Regions from separate parts of the Teredinibacter purpureus genome, predicted to be linked through region 3. Evidence: predicted binding sites of a transcription regulator. Region 3 holds the regulator's gene; each other region holds the start of a gene.

Region 1 (4,498 bases), 600 kb from region 3:
CGGCTAGATCTGCCTGTGCCTTTTCTTGGTCCATGCGTAACTCGCCGGTAGAGCTCCACCCCAATAGACCTTTAAAACTACCCATACCCGGGTACAACACAAGGTAAATAGCCGCATAGATAAGCGTGATAACAAACAAGATAAACCACCAGCGCGGCAATGGATTATCGTATTCCTCAATACCATCGTATACATGGCCCGTTGTTTTGTTTTCGGGATCTTCGTCATCCCGTATAGCCACTTTGCGGTTGGCAAACAACACCCAGCAAACCAATGCTAAACATAAGGATGTCAGCACAATAATCCATAAACTCCAAAATGTACTCATAATCAACCCTGCCCTTATTTTTGGTCAGCGGACTGAAGATTAAGGTCTTCAGTTTTCTGTTGTTCTGTTGCCTTCGGCTCTTCGTCAGCAAACGGTAAATTTGCCGCGTCCTCAAACCCCTGTTTACGCCTTGGCGAAAACGCCCACCAGCAAATACCCGCAAACGCAACCGTCACCAGCACCACAGATAGACTTCTTAAATCATTAATATCCATTGTTTTGACCTAACGTTTGTGCGTTAACAGAGTGCCTAATTGTTGCAAATAGGCCACCAATGCATCCACTTCAGTGGTACCCGCCACCGCCTGTTCTGCGCCCGCAATATCTTCCGCGGTATAAGGCACGCCCACAAATTTTAGCGCTTCCATTTTGGTCGCGGTTTGTTTGCCGTCGATCACAGCATCAAACAGCCACGGAAACGCTGGCATGTTGGATTCCGGCACGGCATTGCGCGGATTGTATAAATGCAATTTATGCCACGTATCACTGTATCGCTTACCCACACGCGCTAAATCTGGGCCGGTACGCTTTGATCCCCATAAGAAGGGGTGCTCATAAACGGATTCGCCAGCAACAGAGTAATGACCGTAACGCTCTACCTCTGCGCGTAGTGGGCGTACCATCTGTGTATGGCACACATGACAGCCCTCACGAATATAAATATCGCGCCCTTCAAGTTGAACCGCCGTTAATGGCATTAAGCCTTCTACAGGCTCGGTGGTTTCCTCAAGGAAAAACTGAGGTACTAATTGCACCAAACCACCAAAACTAATGGCCACGGCAACCAACACCACCATTAAACCTACATTTTTTTCTACAAGGTCATGATTTTTCATTGTGGCTTCCCCTTAGGCAACTTGTGGCTCGGCGCCTAGCGGCGCTTCATCCGCGGGCTCTTCTTCAACGATGGTTTTATACGCGTTATAGGCCATGATTAGCATTCCAACGAGGAAAATAAATCCGCCTAGAAAACGCACAAAATAGCCCGGATAACTCGCCTCTACAGAGGCCGCAAAACTATACGTCAGGGTGCCATCGGCGTTAAAGGCTCGCCACATTAAACCCTGCATAATGCCATTCACCCACATCGCGCAGATATACAAAACAGTACCAATGGTGGACAACCAGAAATGAATATTCACTAACTGAATACTCCACATACGAGCGCGACTAAAGAGCACCGGCAATAAATGATAGACCGCCCCGATCGATATCATTGCAACCCACCCCAACGCACCAGAGTGCACGTGCCCAATCGTCCAATCGGTATCATGAGAGAGCGCGTTAACAGTTTTGATAGACATCATTGGTCCCTCAAATGTCGACATCCCATAAAAAGATAACGACACGACAAGAAAGCGCAGCGTTGGGTCTGTTCGCAATTTATCCCATGCACCCGAGAGCGTCATAATACCGTTAATCATACCGCCCCAACTGGGCGCTAATAAGACTAATGACATCACCATACCTAACGATTGCGCCCAATCAGGCAACGCCGAATAATGTAAGTGGTGAGGCCCCGCCCAAATATAAATGGCAATTAACGCCCAAAAATGAACGATAGAAAGCTGGTAGGAAAATACTGGCCGACCCGCTTGCTTTGGTACAAAGTAATACATCATGCCCAGAAAACCTGCGGTTAAAAAGAACCCTACGGCATTGTGGCCATACCACCACTGGATCATTGCGTCCATTGCACCCGCATAAGCCGAATACGACTTTGTCAGCGAAATAGGGACTGCCATGCTGTTCACAACATGTAACAACGCAACCGTGATAATAAAGGCCCCAAAAAACCAATTAGCCACGTAAATGTGCGATGTTTTACGCATCACAATGGTGCCAAAAAATACGATTCCGTACGCCACCCACACAAAAGTAATCAAAATATCGATGGGCCATTCAAGCTCGGCATATTCTTTTGCTGAGGTATACCCCATAGGCAACGTAATGGCCGCAAGCACGATCACTAATTGCCATCCCCAAAACACAAAGGGGATTAGAAAACCGCCGAAAAGTTTAGCCTGACACGTTCGCTGAACAACATAGAAAGACGTCGCAAATAGCGCACAACCACCAAAGGCAAAGATTACCGCATTCGTGTGGAGCGGTCGCAAACGCCCAAAATGCGAATACGGTTGCAGAATATCATTCAATTCTGGCCACATAAGTTGTGCTGCCAGCAGCACGCCCACTGCCATACCAACAATACCCCATACAATAGTCATAATCGTAAACTGACGAACGACCTTGTAGTTGTAGAGTGGCTGCTCAGTTGCCAAGCCATTGCTCATAGTGTGTTCCTACGTTATTTAAGTTTGGATACGAAATAAGGTTTAAGTCATTCATAAACTACCAAAGCCCTCTGCTTTTTCCAACAGAACAGACAAGCCCACATAAAGGGTAAGGAATTGTCATTTTACAGGCTGCAATTACGGATGATTATAGGCTCTCAGCACGATCTCTGTTTGATCACGATCAATCGACGCGAAAAACCACTCAAACATCAGAACGTTTCAGTGGTTTTTTTATTGCAAGGAGGCTGAATGCGGGGAAGACATTAATAGAACCGCGTAGAACCGAGCACCGCCGAAAGCCGTACTCGGGAAGTACATACTAGTCTAGTTTGCGCCCCTTCTGGGCCGCTATGCGCATGCGTAGCGCGTTAAGTTTAATGAAACCGGCCGCATCTTTCTGGTCGTATGCACCAGCGTCGTCTTCAAACGTTGCAATACTTTCATCAAACAAACTATCCGCAGAACGACGGCCAACCACACTTACAGAACCTTTGTACAATTTCAATCGAACCTCACCATTAACCGATTCTTGGCTGTTATCAATGAGGGCTTGCAACATTTTACGTTCGGGGCTCCACCAGTAACCGTTGTACACTAACTCAGCATATTTGGGCATTATTGAATCTTTAAGGTGTGCGGCTTCACGATCAAGGGTCAACGACTCAATAGCGCGATGTGCGGGCAACAATATAGTGCCCCCTGGTGTTTCATAACAGCCTCGAGACTTCATTCCCACGTAACGGTTTTCAACGATATCTAATCGACCAATTCCGTGTGCGCCACCTTTCTTGTTAAGTGTTTCCAGTACGGTTGCCGGTGACATTGCTTCACCGTTAATTGCCACAACGTCACCTTTTTCAAAGGTAAGTTCGATATATTCGGGGGTATCAGGCGCTTCTTCTGGGGATACCGTCCAACGCCACATATCGGGCTCGGCTTCCTCCCAAGGATCTTCCAAAATATCGCCTTCATAGGAAATATGTAAAAGGTTGGCATCCATAGAATAAGGGGATTTTTTACTCGCTTTCGCGAAATCAACAGGGATGTCACGCTCTTTACAATACGCCATAAGCGTTTCGCGCGAGGTTAAATCCCATTCACGCCAAGGCGCTATAATGTGTATCCCAGGCTGTAACGCGTAGGCGCCTAGCTCAAACCGCACCTGATCATTACCTTTACCCGTAGCGCCATGACAAATCGCATCGGCCCCGGTTTCTTTCACAATTTCAACTAAACGCTTAGAAATTAACGGGCGAGCGATGGATGTACCAAGTAAATATTCGCCTTCATAAATAGCGTTAGCGCGAAACATTGGAAACACGTAGTCGCGAACAAATTCTTCGCGTAAGTCTTCAATGTAAATTTCTTTTATACCCATCGCCTGAGCTTTGGCGCGAGCGGGTTCAACTTCTTCACCTTGACCAATATCGGCAGTGAAGGTGACAACTTCACACTCGTACGTCTCTTCCAACCAACGAATGATCACGGATGTATCAAGGCCGCCGGAATAGGCGAGAACAACTTTTTTGATTGAAGACTTATCTACGGACATGGAAACTCCACAAATGGATAGGTTAGGATCTGAAGGCCGCGAATTTTATATGGAAGCTTGGCCAAGGCCAAGTGCTAAGCGTAAAAGAACCCGCAAACACACAGTTTAGGCGTTTATTCACCACTATTTTGCCTAAAAGGCCCTTAATGGAATTTGACCATGATCAGCCTATCGCCATTCGACACGTTACTTTCTACACTTCCGCTGTTGGTTGCCATCGTAATTTACCAATGGAAGCTGAGCCATTGTCGTGATTTGATCATTGCCAGCGCACGCATGGTGCTGCAATTAATCGCGATGGGGTACCTTCTCGCGCTGCTA
Region 2 (4,498 bases), 240 kb from region 3:
GGCACGGCCAAGAAGCTCCAGCACTCCAGCGTGTAATCGGTGTAATCTCTCTTCTCTTTTTGCTCACCTATGCAGCGGCTCAAATGGTAGCCGGTGGTAAGGCGCTGCACGTTTTATTAGATTGGCCATTATGGTCTGGTTCTGTGGCGGGCGCCGTTCTCGTTAGCCTCTACTGTTTTGCTGGCGGCATACGTGCATCCATTTGGACTGATGCCGCACAATCCATTGTCATGATAGTGGCCATGGCAACACTTCTAATTGTCGCCGTTGCAAATCTTGGCGGTACGTCGAACGCTATAGAACAAATGCAAAGTGTTGATGGTTTCATGGACTGGTTCCCAAAAGGCTTAGTATTTTCTGGTTGGGTGGGTGGAGGCTTATTTATTGTTAGCTGGTTATTCGCCGGCTTCTCTGTAATAGGGCAGCCCCATATTATGGTGCGCTTTATGACCCTTAATAATGCCGGAAACATGCGTCAAGCAAAACTCTGGTATTACTTTTGGTTTATTACGTTTTACGCCATGGCCACTGGTGTTGGTATGCTGGCCCGTATTTATTTATCGGATGTCGGGTTGTTTGATGCGGAACTGGCATTACCCATAATGGCACAGCAGCTATTGCCTCCTATTCTCGTTGGTTTGATACTTGCCGGTATATTTGCAGCCGCAATGTCAACCGCCGACTCACTCGTACTAAGTTGCTCAGCGGCCATCACCCACGATATTCTGCCACATAAAATTGAACGCACATGGGTTCTTAAGCTCACCACCGTCTTTATAACTGGCCTTGCATTGTTGCTCGCACTTTCAAATAATCAAAGCGTTTTTAACATGGTAATAATGGCCTGGTCGGGATTGGCTAGCGCCTTTGCACCGTTATTAATAATGCTGTGCTTAGGTAAAAAGCCCTCGCAAACCACCAGTATTATTGCTGTTGTTCTAGGGTTTTCCGTCGCGCTATTGTGGCGGTACGCTGGGTTGCAGGCTCTGGTGTATGAGGGCTTGCCCGGCATAATAGCCGGCCTAACAGTTTTCTTTGTATCGCCAATTGTTAGAAGAAAAGCGTAAGGCGGCCAGATTAAGAACAATGTTGGCGATTAGGTGCCGCTATTTTTTTAGGCTGTTTTTGGAGATGCGGATCGCTTTCAAACGTTGCTCTGGTTCGAATGGATGAGGCCATAGGGGCAAGGGGCTTAATAAGAGTTCCAGCTCGGGGCGAGTGCCTTTCTCATTCAATAGCGGCGGCTTACTCAACATTAACACGCCCATTGGTCTAAGGGGTTCTATAGCCCCACAATTCTAACCTCAGTTAAAAGTTGTGGGCTTATTCGTTACAGTAATTACCGTGGTGCATGTGTTTTTCGATAGAGCCTTGTAAGACCTTTCCAATGCCTTTGTTCATACCGCCCTATAACTATTTTTTTCTTCAGCAGTGTATCTACAAGGTTGTCTGTAACGCGATATGGCTTGATTTGCTGTGACCAGTTGTCTTAGTACATTCCGTGCAAAGCAATAGTGTGTTGCGCTCTCCTTTGCAATTTCTGCATTTTTTTTTGCTGGCGTTGCGCGTAGTGATATTTTCGCAGGCGGCGGTAAAATCTAATACTTGCTTGAACACCATAATATTCGTACTCCTCACATCGTTTTCTTAGGCCATTCAGTTAGATTTTTAGCGTCATTATTGGGGCAGGATTCTGTTTTTTGGCGTGCTTAACGGACGCCATCATCCCATGCGTTTCAACTATAACGACATATCTACAGTATCTGAGGCGGGAAAAAGAGGGTTGATTGGCATCAAAATGATTACAGATTGCGGTACAGCGAGATGTTGCCGTTTTGTACTTGCATTGGGCAACACAAGAATTTCTTGTGGCTATATGATGCGAGAGTATTTTGGGGCTCTAACCTGTTTTAGTTGCGAACGGTTGAGATAAGCATCAAATGCCATGCATATTCGTCGAATAAGTATGCGCCCAACGCTATGGACGCGTAAGCTTTCTGCTGTTATCGAGAGCAGGCCGTCGTCTTCTAATTCGGCGAGTGACGACAGTTCAGGCGCGAAATATTCTTTAAATCTGATACCGTACAGCGCACTTACGGAAGCAAAATCTACTTCAAAATGACAAATAAGCTCTGAAATCACGTGCTGACGAACGTGGTCGTCTGACGAAAGCGCAATGCCTTTTTGAGTGGGGAGCTCTTGGTTTTCAATTGCGGCGTAGTATTCTTCTACGCCTTTTACATTTTGAATAAACATAGAGCCAAATGATGCGATAGACGATACACCAAACGAAAAAAGCTCACAGTCACCGTGCGTGGCGTAGCCTTGAAAGTTTCGGTGGAGTTTTTTGTTCGATTGCGCTTTTGCTAACTCATCTGAAGGTAGGGCGAAGTGGTCCATCCCGACATATACGTAACCGGCCAATAGCAACCGTTCGATGCTGTTATACAAAATTTGGAGTTTTTCTTGTGGCTCTGGCAGTTGTCGAGCATCAATTTGTTTTTGCGTTTTAAACAGTTCTGGCATGTGGGCGTAATTAAAAACAGATATGCGGTCTGGCCTAATATCGATGACTCTTTCAAGTGTTTCACCAAAGCTGACCGTAGATTGCAGTGGCAACCCATAGATTAGGTCAACGCTTGTTGATGTAAACCCGAGTGAACGTGCAGAATTTACCAGCTCAGTAACCTCTTCTACGCTGTTAAATCGATTGACGGCCTTCTGTACGTGTTCGTCAAAATCTTGAACCCCCATACTTAAGCGGTTAAAGCCAAGCTGACGTAAATGTTTTAGTCGATTAGGTGTAACGCCTTGAGGGTGTATCTCTATTCCATATTCGCCCGAATCATCCTTGTGTAGCGTAAAATGTTTATTGATCTCTCTCATCAATAAGGACATTTGGTTGTCGCTTAAATAGGTAGGAGTACCGCCGCCCCAGTGAAGCTGGTCGACGGGGCGGGAGGTGTCGATATGATGAGCCTGCATCTGTATTTCTTTCATCATCGCGTCGACATAGGGCGTCGCTAAGGCTTTATTGGCGGTAATGATCTTATTGCAGCCGCAGTAATAGCAAACGGTATCACAAAAGGGGATGTGGAAATAAAGCGATAACGGAGATGCCGAGCGGTTACTAGTCTCGACTGCGTTTAGCCACTGCTGCTGAGTAAAACCCTCTTTAAATTGAGGGGCGGTGGGGTAGGAAGTGTATCGAGGCCCCGATAAATCGTGCTTTCGAATAAGTTCGTTATCCCATAACTGGCGGATTGTGCTTGGCATATAGCGCGGTACTCATGATGGTGATGGCAATGTTGATAAGTATAAATGGCTTGAAAGGCGTGCGATTGACCCATATCAATACGCGGGGTAGACTCAGCCCAGCTTACGTTACCCAACGCTTAAGAACCGGTTTGCAGCCCCTACCTGCGGCCCCCTCTAAGAAAAGGATTATCGAGAAATTCAGTTGCTGTTGCCTTCTAAAAGGCGCACTAAAAATCAAGGTTTTTAATTTTATGACCGAAGTATCAGGCGACACAACCACTACAATGTTTGATGGCATGCGCCGGTTGTTATCCGGCGTTACCGTGATTACGGCTAATAATTCTAAAGGCGAGAGATTTGCTATGACAGCGTCATCTGTCACGTCTGTTTCAGCCGAACCTCCTTCGTTATTGGTGTGTATTAATCGCCAAGCAACGTTGGATCATGCAATTTTGGAGACCCAGTTTTTCTGCGTCAATGTTCTTGCGCCAAAGCATAAGCAAATCTCCATCAATTGCGCTACACCGGAGGCCGGCGATAGTCGATTCGAACATGGGCACTGGCAGCAAGACTCAAAAACAGGTTTGTTCTATTTAGGTGATGCACAGGCTGTTTTTATCTGCAGTAAGAAAGCGACATTCGAATATGGCACTCACAATATTGTGGTGGGCGATGTGACTACAACGTTAATCGATGCAAGCGAGGTAAGTGTACTGGGCTACTTGAACGGAAGCTATCTAGAACTCTAAACTGGCAGGGCGGCATATACGCAAGCGCCTCATCGCCTAATTAAAGTGCAAAGTGACCAATAAGTCTGCGTTAAGGACGTAAATTGAAATCAGTTTAAAAAAAACGCTGGAACTGTTTGACAACAAGTTAGAAAAAGGTAGAATGCGCCCCTCTCGCGGAAGGACGTCTGAGCGATCAGATTATGCGGGTGGTTAGCTCAGTTGGTAGAGCGGCGCCCTTACAAGGCGTAGGTCACAGGTTCGACCCCTGTACCACCCACCAAAACTTCCTAGAGAGTAGTGACTACTGCGGCCCGGTAGTTCAGTTGGTTAGAATGCCGGCCTGTCACGCCGGAGGTCGAGGGTTCAAGTCCCTTCCGGGTCGCCATATATAAAAAGCCTCACTCTATCGAGTGGGGCTTTTTTCGTTCTAGATTGCCTTTGTTTCAGTATCGAACCTTCCGCCTAATACCTTAGCGCCACCTACTATCTATTGGAAAGTAAGCTACAGT
Region 3 (4,498 bases):
AATATTTCTTTTGTGGTTTTGGTGTCTTCAAAAATCCGTTTTTTACCTGTGAGCTGAAAATACTGATCACATTCCACCATCCATTCTTTGCGTTGTATCACGAAGTTTTGGATATTTCTCATTCCGCCTTTATAGCGAGTGTTGAAGTGGTGAGTCTTGTAGTTGTCTAGGCTACTCATGGATGAGGTCATAAAATCCATGCGTGTATCGTCGCAATGTTTCCAAGATAAGTAGGCGGGAAAGGTGACGTTATTGTCTGTCTCTGCTTTTGCTTTCAAGCACTGCTCGTCACATTTGTCGGCGGCGGACGCTAATACCGACAAGAAGAGGGTACAGATCATTACCAGATTTTTCATTTGATTCCACCGTTTGAGCCAAGTTTTATTTAATAGATTTGTATGGCATTCACCTTCATTAAAAGGTCCTATATAACAATTGTCAAGTGTTTGCGACATAGTTCCTTGATGAAAAGAGTATAAACATGAACGAAGGAAGTTGGTAGTGCCAATACGGGTGAAAAATAGTCGTTTTGATGGTTTTTCAGCTTAATCTTTTCTTTAAATTGAAGGCTTATTGATTGCTAGCCACAGTATAGAAGCGTAAGTGATAAGCGACGCCACCAAAAGTATAAAACGGTATATGCTGGCCATTGGGGTTTTGAAGATAATAAAGCCTATTCCAATGTAAAAGAGGATAAGTATTAACTTTAGTGGCAGCCAGTAGACAGCGAAAATAGGGTATCCAAAGCCAATAGCCATCGTTAAACCGCTAAGAAACAAGCCTGTATCATTAATGTGGGGGAGTATTTTAACGAGACGGTGGGTGAGTTTTTGAGGGTAATAAAGTAGCCAATAAACACGTACTATAAGCCCGATTATCGTGAGGCATGCGAACCCTATATGAAGGTGCTTTATGAGCGTTAACACGATTAAAGCTCCTGGCTATGCCCCTAGCGCTTTTTGGATGATAGCGAGTAAATGAGGTGGGTAGGAGAGTTGGAGCGCTGCGGAATGACCGGCCTCAGACATCTTTTTCCATGTTTTTTGGATAATATCAATGAGCTTTTCTTCTGCATGCTTGGCTGCGAAAGGTGCTAGATAATGTTCCAAAAATACCAAGCAAATAATGTCTTCTAGAGCCTGGGTGTCAGGGTCGCGCCTTAGTTGTCGTTTTTGTACCAAAAATTTAACGCGTTCACGTTCTTCTTCAGAGTAGCCATTTCCCGCCATTAATTCTGCTGCTCGAACGGCATGGAACAAGGAAAGCTCGGCTCGCCATTTTTTATAACCCGCTCGTCCTTCGGGGTAATCGCTGCGGGGAGATTTCCATCGTTCAATATGCTGAGCCCTGGCCGCTATTTGTAGTAGTTCAGGTGCATTTGGTGAAAATAGCGCTAGCCGTTCTGACATGCGTTTGCCGTAGAGCCATTCTTTCGCCTCGTTTTTGCCAGACTGAAGATCGAACTCTATGTTGGGGTCGTGCTGGTTAGCCTCGTCAATAAGTGATAAGACGAGGCTTAGGCGGGCATGTTGGTCTGTCATAAGGAGGCGTCTAGATGTTTAGTCGATTGAAATAGATGCGATATTTTTTAAGGCGTCCATATCTGAAATGATCACGTGCTTCTTATCGAGCGTAATGACTTCTTGTTTGTGTAGTCGGCTAAGAACTCGGCTTACAGTTTCGATGGTAAGGCCAAGATAATTACCAATATCTGATCGGGACATCGGTAAATAGAATTCTTTTGCTGAAAGACCTCTGTTGTTGTTTCGAGTAGAGATACTTAATAGCAAGGAAGCAATTCGTTCGTCAGCGCTATTTTTGCTCAATAAGGTTATGAGCTGTTGTTCTTGAGTGATTTCTTTGCTCATTAACTGAAAAAACCGGCGTTGCAAATTAGGTATTTGGGCGCTGAGTTCTTCTAGTCGAGAGAAGGGTATTTCGCACACGGCAGAGGTTTCGAGTGCTATGGCGGAATTGGTGTGGTGGTTGGAGGCAAGGCCATCCATGCCAATCATTTCGCCGGGCAGATAAAAACCGGTCACCTGCTCCTGTCCATCATGCGTCACTCTTACGGTTTTAATTGCGCCGGACCGCAAGGCGTAAACTGACTTAAATACTTCGCCCGCATGGTAGACGTGGTCTGCTTTTTGGACGGGCCGCCCTCTTTGAATGATGTCATCGAGTTTACTGATGTCGTCGACATGTAAGCTGATGGGTAGGCATATTGCCGCTAGGCGGCAATCGGCGCAGTTAACTTGAGGATTATGATGGCACTGGGGGGTAGCAACAGATTGCGGAGGCATATCAGGATCCAAGTATTAGAGGGTATGACCGGTATTATATCGGAAATTTGGTCGCTTGCCTTGCGGTATAGAACTTAAATAGGGTTACAAGTTGAGAGGGCCGGGGTTGACGGGGAGCTGTCCTGCTTTAAGCGCGCTTAAATAGCGCTGCGGGTTACAGAAATTTTGCAGTACCAGCTTTTGTAGATGGGCTTTTCCTTCGGGACCTACGTAAATACAGTTATCTTCCAGTTCGTTTTCTCCATCAAAAATTATAGTGCCCCCTGTCTCCAGCTCTTTGCTGAGTAACTTGGGTTGGTGACCTACAAATATATAATCGGGTGTTACTTGCTTGCGTACGTCGAGTACGTGATCACGTAGGTCGTCGAGGCAGTCTGCATCATGAATTTGTATGCCGATTCCTGAGAAAGCGTACTGGCGTATGAGTTTTGTCGCGACTTTTAACCGAGGTAAGTCTTCTAAGTCTTTTTGGCTTAGAACTATTTGGTAGTGGTTAAAGCCGAGACCTTTCAGTAGCGCCACATGGTCGCTGTCAATTTCGTCAATGAGCGTAGCTACGCGATGGCAGCGGTTATTGGATTCAGCCAGTGAAAAATGCGAGGCCAATGCGTGCATGATTTCAGTAAGTTCGTAAGGCTGCATGTATTTAAAGGGGAAGCACATAAGAAGAGTTTCAACGGATCTGTGACCAATAGCTTCGGACCATAGATTGATCTCCTTGCTGAGTATGTGTCCCGCAGTGTCAGGGCTGCCGAGCTGGCTCAGCGGTAGGCACGTTTCCCCGTTAACGCAGATGCTAATAGGCTTGATGGGTGATCGCCGGAAGTTCTCCAGCAATTGACTCGCTTCGAGTTGCGTCACTTTCGTTTTGCGGCGTTGCAGCGTCGGGTGCTCAGCGATATTGGATGTTGGTAGATTGTTTTGCATGAAAACAGTCTAGTTCTTGCTTCTGTTGGCGTATTGATGGAAATCAACGGTAGTGAATGCAAAGCGTTCTCAATGCTGCCAGATAGGTTCGTCGTTCGGCCGTTTTGAGATTATTGAACGCTAAGGGTTTGGCTCAGTACAATATGCTCGTTCGGCGCCAGCATAATATCGGTGGTACTAGCCGCCTCAAAGCATAGGAATTCGTGCTCGCCGCCGGGGTGAATATCGGCGGTATTGCGGGCTTCTGGGCCTGGATTCCAGAGTACCCAGTGTTGCGAGTGTGATTTTTCGATGGTGATCGAGCGCTCTAGCTGAGTGTCGGTTAGCGTCGTATGCCGGTCGTTATGATAGATGCGGTCGATAGGGCCAACGTATGGTTTATCGCCAGAATCTATCAGGTGTTGGTCGCCGGTAATTTGATCGGTGTATATGGCGTTTGTAATAGACGGAATTTTTATATTACGAGGGTCGCTAACATGGAAATAATTATGGAAGGCATAGGCAAAACAAAGTGGGGCTTCGCTATCGTTGTGAATGGCTAACGTTTGCTCTAAGGTGCGCCCGAATGTTAATGACATTACGATTCGGTTCGGATGCGGCCACGGATTATCGTGGTTGGACAGTGTGAGGCTAAGTGTTAGAGCCGTAGTACCATTGTCCTCTTTGTATTGATCTAGTTGCCATACGCGGTCTCGGGCAAGCCCATGACGACCTTTACCCTCTATAGGGCCAAACCACGGCCAGCAAATAGGAATGCCGCCACGTAATGCCGTTTTCCCGTCGTAATTAGCGGTATCACTCATCCATAAAACCGGCTTATGTCCAGATGGCTGCCAGTGCAGAACGTGCCCTCCAAACAAGGCGACTTCAGCGCTACAGGAGGCATTGTCGACCTGAATAATATCGAGAGCGCCTCTGCGAATAATATGCGGTGTGTCAGTCATGGGTGATTAGACCTTAGTGTGGGAAAAGGATGGGCAGAATTATAAGTGTCGCATCAGCATGGCATAACCGCCATCATCGTTGAGCGATAAGTCGGGTGCCTGGATACGTACGGTATGTCCAGAACCTGGCGCTACCTCAATGGCCGTGCCGTTTATTTTTTCGAGCGTATTAATATTAAACGCGAGGTTACCTTGTGGGGTAATCAGCTCAACGCTGTCACCAATACCAAAGCGATTTTTTACATCAAGGGTTAGCCAGCCAGAAGAGGCGTCGTAGTGCGAGGCTTCAGCAACAAATTGCTGTGCGCTATTATCAGAAACCCC
Region 4 (4,498 bases), 2.1 Mb from region 3:
GGGCTTTCGTAAATGTCGGAGAACACTATCATTATAGATGCACATACACATTTATCATCTACGCGTTATATTCCGGATGATTTTTTTAGGGGTATCGCCCGAAATACACAGGTAAGCCTTCGTAAAAACGGCGTAGAACGTGATCTTGATTTACTCACGAATATGGTTAAAAGTCAGCATAATGACCATGAAGGACAGGCATTACTGGCTGAGATGAAGAAGGCGAACATTGAAAAATCGGTATTGTTATTGCCTGATTTCACCTATTGCATGCAGTCTGAGTTGACGATTGCGGAAATGTACGACGAGCATTTTACTCTGCTAAAAAAACATAGCACACAATTTTCAGTATTTGCAGGGGTAGATCCACGATGGGGCGCAGATGGTGTGTCGCTGTTTGAAAAAGGCGTAACAGACTACGGGTTTGCCGGCCTTAAACTCTACCCGCCATGCGGCTATAGCCCGAGCGACCCATCGTTGTTTCCCTACTACGAAATTTGTCGACAATACTCTCTTCCGGTACTACTACACACGGGCCCTACGTCGCCAGAAATGAGCTTCGAGTTCTCTGCGCCTGAGCTTATCGACTCGGCGGCCCGAAACTTTCAGGATGTTAATTTTATTCTCGCTCATGGCGGCGTATTCAATCGAGATACCGTGGTAGATCTGTGTGTCTTCAGGCCGAATGTTTATTTGGACCTGGGCGGATTCACCACAATAAATCATCCAGATGGTTGGCAGCATGCGCTTACTGAATTATTTCGGATGGGTGTGAACCACAAAATTATATTTGGAACCGATTGGCCGGTAGCGAGAGCGCCGGGTGGGCAAAAGCAATTAATGTCTAAATTCGATAAAACGCTTGAGGCTATTCCTGAAAAGGAAAAAATCTATATTCTATCCGATAATATTAAGCGCATAACACCGCGACTTTTGGGTGGTGAGGCGTTATAAAAATTACTCACGCCAAAAAAACCGGTTCCAATTCAGTTCAATACTATAAAAAATAGATTATCTTTGTGTCGGTATTCAATAGCCGTTATTCACGAAAGGCTGCTTTCCCAGCCGGAGTAAAAACATAGGCGGCATTGCGCTGTTGTGCCCTCGTCAATACTTTCTAGATCAGGATGTTTGACAAAAATGAATAGTTACAATACCGATTTAGCGACAAGTGATGTGCCCCCAGCAACTACGGCTTGACATCCGCTTGTCGAGCGTAAACGTGACGAACAGAGACTAACAGTAGGCTTAACGTATGACAGTGCAAAATATTTTGTGGGACTTAGGGTGCAAGGGAGTTGAAATCTCACTTGAAAACGAGCGCATAATGGTGACTGATCATTTCGCTAATCTGAATAGCGATGACGAAAAATCCATTGCTCACCACGAGCAAGAAATTAGTGAGCTGTTACTGCAGCGGCGATGGAGCTATAGAAAATTACCGCCAATTACTCCGCGTATCAGTGCAGAGAGCGGCTTGCATTATAAGCAAAAAAATTGGTGGAATGCGGTTAAAGCCGGCACGGGATTTTCGGGGATTGGTTTTAAGCCTGTAGTGTCGTACAGCACAATTAATCGTGAAGTGTTGCAAGTGGCACTTATGAAGTTGGTGGAGCGGCATGATGCTTTGGCTCTATGCGTTAGGCCAGGGGAGCACGATACCATCGTGCAATACGTGCATAGATGGGATGAGTTTGACATACCCTATTATAATCTTTCCGATGAAGTAGAGCTTACCAAAATAATGGAACGTTTTGGTACCACGGGCTACTCGGCCACCTACGAGTTTGTTCATGAATATACTCGTCAATACCGCGATCTGCCCACCGAGGCAACACTATTAAAAACAGATAAACCGCTGTTTCGTGTATCAGTGATTAAAACTCAAGATCAACGTTGGGAAATTGCACTGTATACAGACCATTTAATTTCAGATGGTTTAAGTGTTGAATTGGTACGTAATGAATTGCATACCCTTTATGTAAACGCGCTAGAAGGCATTGAGTCGCCGCTTAAAAAAACGTTGCCTTTCCTTGATTACGTTGACTGGCATAATACGTTTTATAACCCGCAATCGGTCTGGACGTTAAAGGAAAGACAGTTCTGGGAAAAATATTATGCTGATATGATATCTAGCCCAATTCCTCATGACACAGACATAAACGAGGCCGATGAAACCGAATTTATTCACTACCGTTTTTCTGAAGAGCATTCGCTTCGTATTACAGCGGCTGCAGCTTCGGCCAAAGTGTCGGAATTTAACCTCTTATTTGGTGCTGTGTTCTTGGTGCTAGCGGACACGTTGGACCAGCAAGACCTCACTATTCCAACCATTATGACGGGGCGTCTTTTGCCCGAAACACAGACTATTGCCGGTCATTTTGCAGAAATGGTATTTGTTAAAAGCAGGGTAGACTCACCTACCGATGCAGTTGCAATGGCTAAAAAGCTAGGAAAGTTACTGTTGAGCCTTCAGCTTAGGCTCAATGTTAACTCGACCGACCTTCTGCCACTGGGAGTCTCGTCAATTGATTCTCGATTGACAAAACATGTTAATTCGACACTGATTTTCTCTGGCGAATTTTATCGTGAGCTATCCAGTATTGAGTATGAACAATTCAGTTTAGATAAAAAATTAACGCGCGTTAAAAATGATCACAATACGTCGCCGAAGCTGGTATGGGTAAGAGTCTATAAAAAGAACGGTGTTTTTTGTTTCTCGGTTAGTTACAGTGCCAAGTACCATAAGCGAGAAAAAATGCTACTTATGACGAACAAGATGGACGATATACTCTTTTGTGCAGAGCAAAACTTTGGGCAACAATGATTGGCTGGTGAAATTATAAACAAGTATGGAGAGACACAGCAATGATAGATATTGACCTGCTTAGAGAGGTTTGTTTCGATATTAAACCGGATGTTGACCCACAATCCGTAGAATTAGCGTCTCATTTAATCGATGATCTGAATTTTGATTCCATTTCGCTTGTATCAATAATCGTGGAGCTTGAATCCAGAACTTCATTAGATCTGGCCGAGCACGCGGAGCAGTTTATTGAGGCGAATACGGTCGGCGACATTATAGCAATAGTGAATGATATAGCGGCGCAGTAGCCATTAGATTAAATGTGGAATATAAACCCAGTACATTGCGAAAGTCGGTACCCTAGCGGTGAACTCAACATAATGTGATAAAAAGATGAATAAATTAGCTTCGCGCATAGACGCAATACGCAACACCAATACGTTAAGACGACAGTCGCTACGTGCCGGTTTGACCTGCGTGTGCTTGATGGTTGTAGTTGCGTTTATAAGCGGCTGCACGGATAGCGGTGCAAACGAAACCAAGGCCGAAGACGAACAAGTATCGGTGGGCGTTTATACCGTGTCTAGCCAGAAAGATTTTAATGACCATTTCTATACGGGGTTTGCCAAAGCTGCAACTCGGATTGATGTTATATCAAAAGTATCGGGCGTGGTAATAAAACGAAACTTCGTCGAGGGTGATGGTGTAGCGTCCGGCGCTGTATTGTTCGAGATCGAGAGGGAATCCTATGGCTATGCGTCAGAGAAAGCACATTACGACGTAGCGGTACAACGGGCAACTTATCAGCAATCTCAGCGTGAATTTGATCGGAATGTTGTATTGAGTGCGGGCAGTTCGGTGAGCGAATCGGATATAGATTTACTTAAAACACGATTAGAGGTTGATGAGCTGAATCTAAGGAAACGTGAAGTTGAAAAAAAATCGGCGGCGTACAATCTAGCCGAAACTTATGTAAAGGCGCCTATTGCTGGTCGAACGTCGTTTACTGATTTTACGGAAGGTGATTTTGCGGTTGCCGGCGAGTCAAAACTCGTTGAATTAATAAATGATAGTCGCATGTACGTAGAGTTCGCCATGCCTGAGCTCGTTTTTAATCACTATTTTGTGGGTAATAAAAACGACGCTCTTGACGAGCGTGTGACAGTTTTAGTGTCGAAAAATGGTGATAGAAAAGTGGCAGCTACTCTTAATATAGGCGCTAGACGAATAAAGGAAAATCAAGGGGCGGTAATTCTTAGGGCAGAGTTTTCCAATGACGACGGTCTGTTTATTGATGGCTCGTTTGTGGGCGTTGAGGTAAGAGTCGCCAATAAAAAAGCACCATTTTCCATTCCCCGAAATATCGTCGTAAAGGACAATGAAAGCCAACACGTGTTTAAAATAGACGACAATAATGTCGTGCAAAAACTGTTGGTGCGTGTTGTCGAGGAGACAGCGAATACCTATTGGGTAGAAGGTGATTTGGCTCTAGGCGTTCGTTTGGCGTCTACAAATTTACAGTCCATCCAAGATAGCGCTCGTGTAACTGTAGAGCCATAGTGTAAACCCTGGTTTTTCAGCAACCTTCTTAGCGGCCATTTGGGCGCTTTTGGGTGGTCTGTGAAACGTTGGCAAGACCTTTTGTTAGCCTCTAATGAGTATCTATGAAAATTACATCCTTGTGCTTAAATA

The links. Region 3 encodes FNR, which switches genes on or off when oxygen is low (the NO sensors DNR and NnrR bind a similar motif). Its sites were predicted from a motif close to TTGATNNNNATCAA; they were not measured.
Region 1: ccoN (cytochrome-c oxidase, cbb3-type subunit I) is a predicted target of FNR. The motif match lies at 2,797-2,810, and genes of this name have one in related genera.
Region 2: hemN (oxygen-independent coproporphyrinogen III oxidase) is a predicted target of FNR. The motif match lies at 3,342-3,355, and genes of this name have one in related genera.
Region 4: H5647_RS01615 (condensation domain-containing protein) is a predicted target of FNR. The motif match lies at 1,132-1,145, and genes of this name have one in related genera.

What each region holds. Positions count from the first base shown of each region.
Region 1 covers NZ_CP060092.1:2,320,518-2,325,015, reverse strand. The annotation lists gene ccoP (cytochrome-c oxidase, cbb3-type subunit III) at 1-328, opposite strand, end outside; gene H5647_RS10070 (CcoQ/FixQ family Cbb3-type cytochrome c oxidase assembly chaperone) at 343-543, opposite strand; gene ccoO (cytochrome-c oxidase, cbb3-type subunit II) at 553-1,164, opposite strand; gene ccoN (cytochrome-c oxidase, cbb3-type subunit I) at 1,177-2,622, opposite strand; gene H5647_RS10055 (argininosuccinate synthase) at 2,945-4,177, opposite strand; gene H5647_RS10050 (ABC transporter permease) at 4,337-4,498, shown strand, end outside.
Region 2 covers NZ_CP060092.1:3,167,465-3,171,962, forward strand. The annotation lists gene H5647_RS13910 (sodium/proline symporter) at 1-1,067, shown strand, start outside; gene hemN (oxygen-independent coproporphyrinogen III oxidase) at 1,873-3,276, opposite strand; gene H5647_RS13920 (flavin reductase family protein) at 3,510-4,007, shown strand; tRNA gene H5647_RS13925 (tRNA-Val) at 4,194-4,269, shown strand; tRNA gene H5647_RS13930 (tRNA-Asp) at 4,298-4,374, shown strand.
Region 3 covers NZ_CP060092.1:2,922,531-2,927,028, forward strand. The annotation lists gene H5647_RS12845 (hypothetical protein) at 1-356, opposite strand, end outside; gene H5647_RS22440 (SirB2 family protein) at 558-926, opposite strand; gene H5647_RS12855 (DUF4202 domain-containing protein) at 942-1,541, opposite strand; gene fnr (fumarate/nitrate reduction transcriptional regulator Fnr) at 1,560-2,303, opposite strand; gene H5647_RS12865 (hypothetical protein) at 2,388-3,230, opposite strand; gene H5647_RS12870 (D-hexose-6-phosphate mutarotase) at 3,341-4,174, opposite strand; gene trhP (prephenate-dependent tRNA uridine(34) hydroxylase TrhP) at 4,214-4,498, opposite strand, start outside.
Region 4 covers NZ_CP060092.1:414,044-418,541, reverse strand. The annotation lists gene H5647_RS01625 (acyl carrier protein) at 1-12, shown strand, start outside; gene H5647_RS01620 (amidohydrolase family protein) at 13-954, shown strand; gene H5647_RS01615 (condensation domain-containing protein) at 1,256-2,827, shown strand; gene H5647_RS01610 (acyl carrier protein) at 2,869-3,114, shown strand; gene H5647_RS01605 (efflux RND transporter periplasmic adaptor subunit) at 3,200-4,366, shown strand; gene H5647_RS01600 (efflux RND transporter permease subunit) at 4,471-4,498, shown strand, end outside.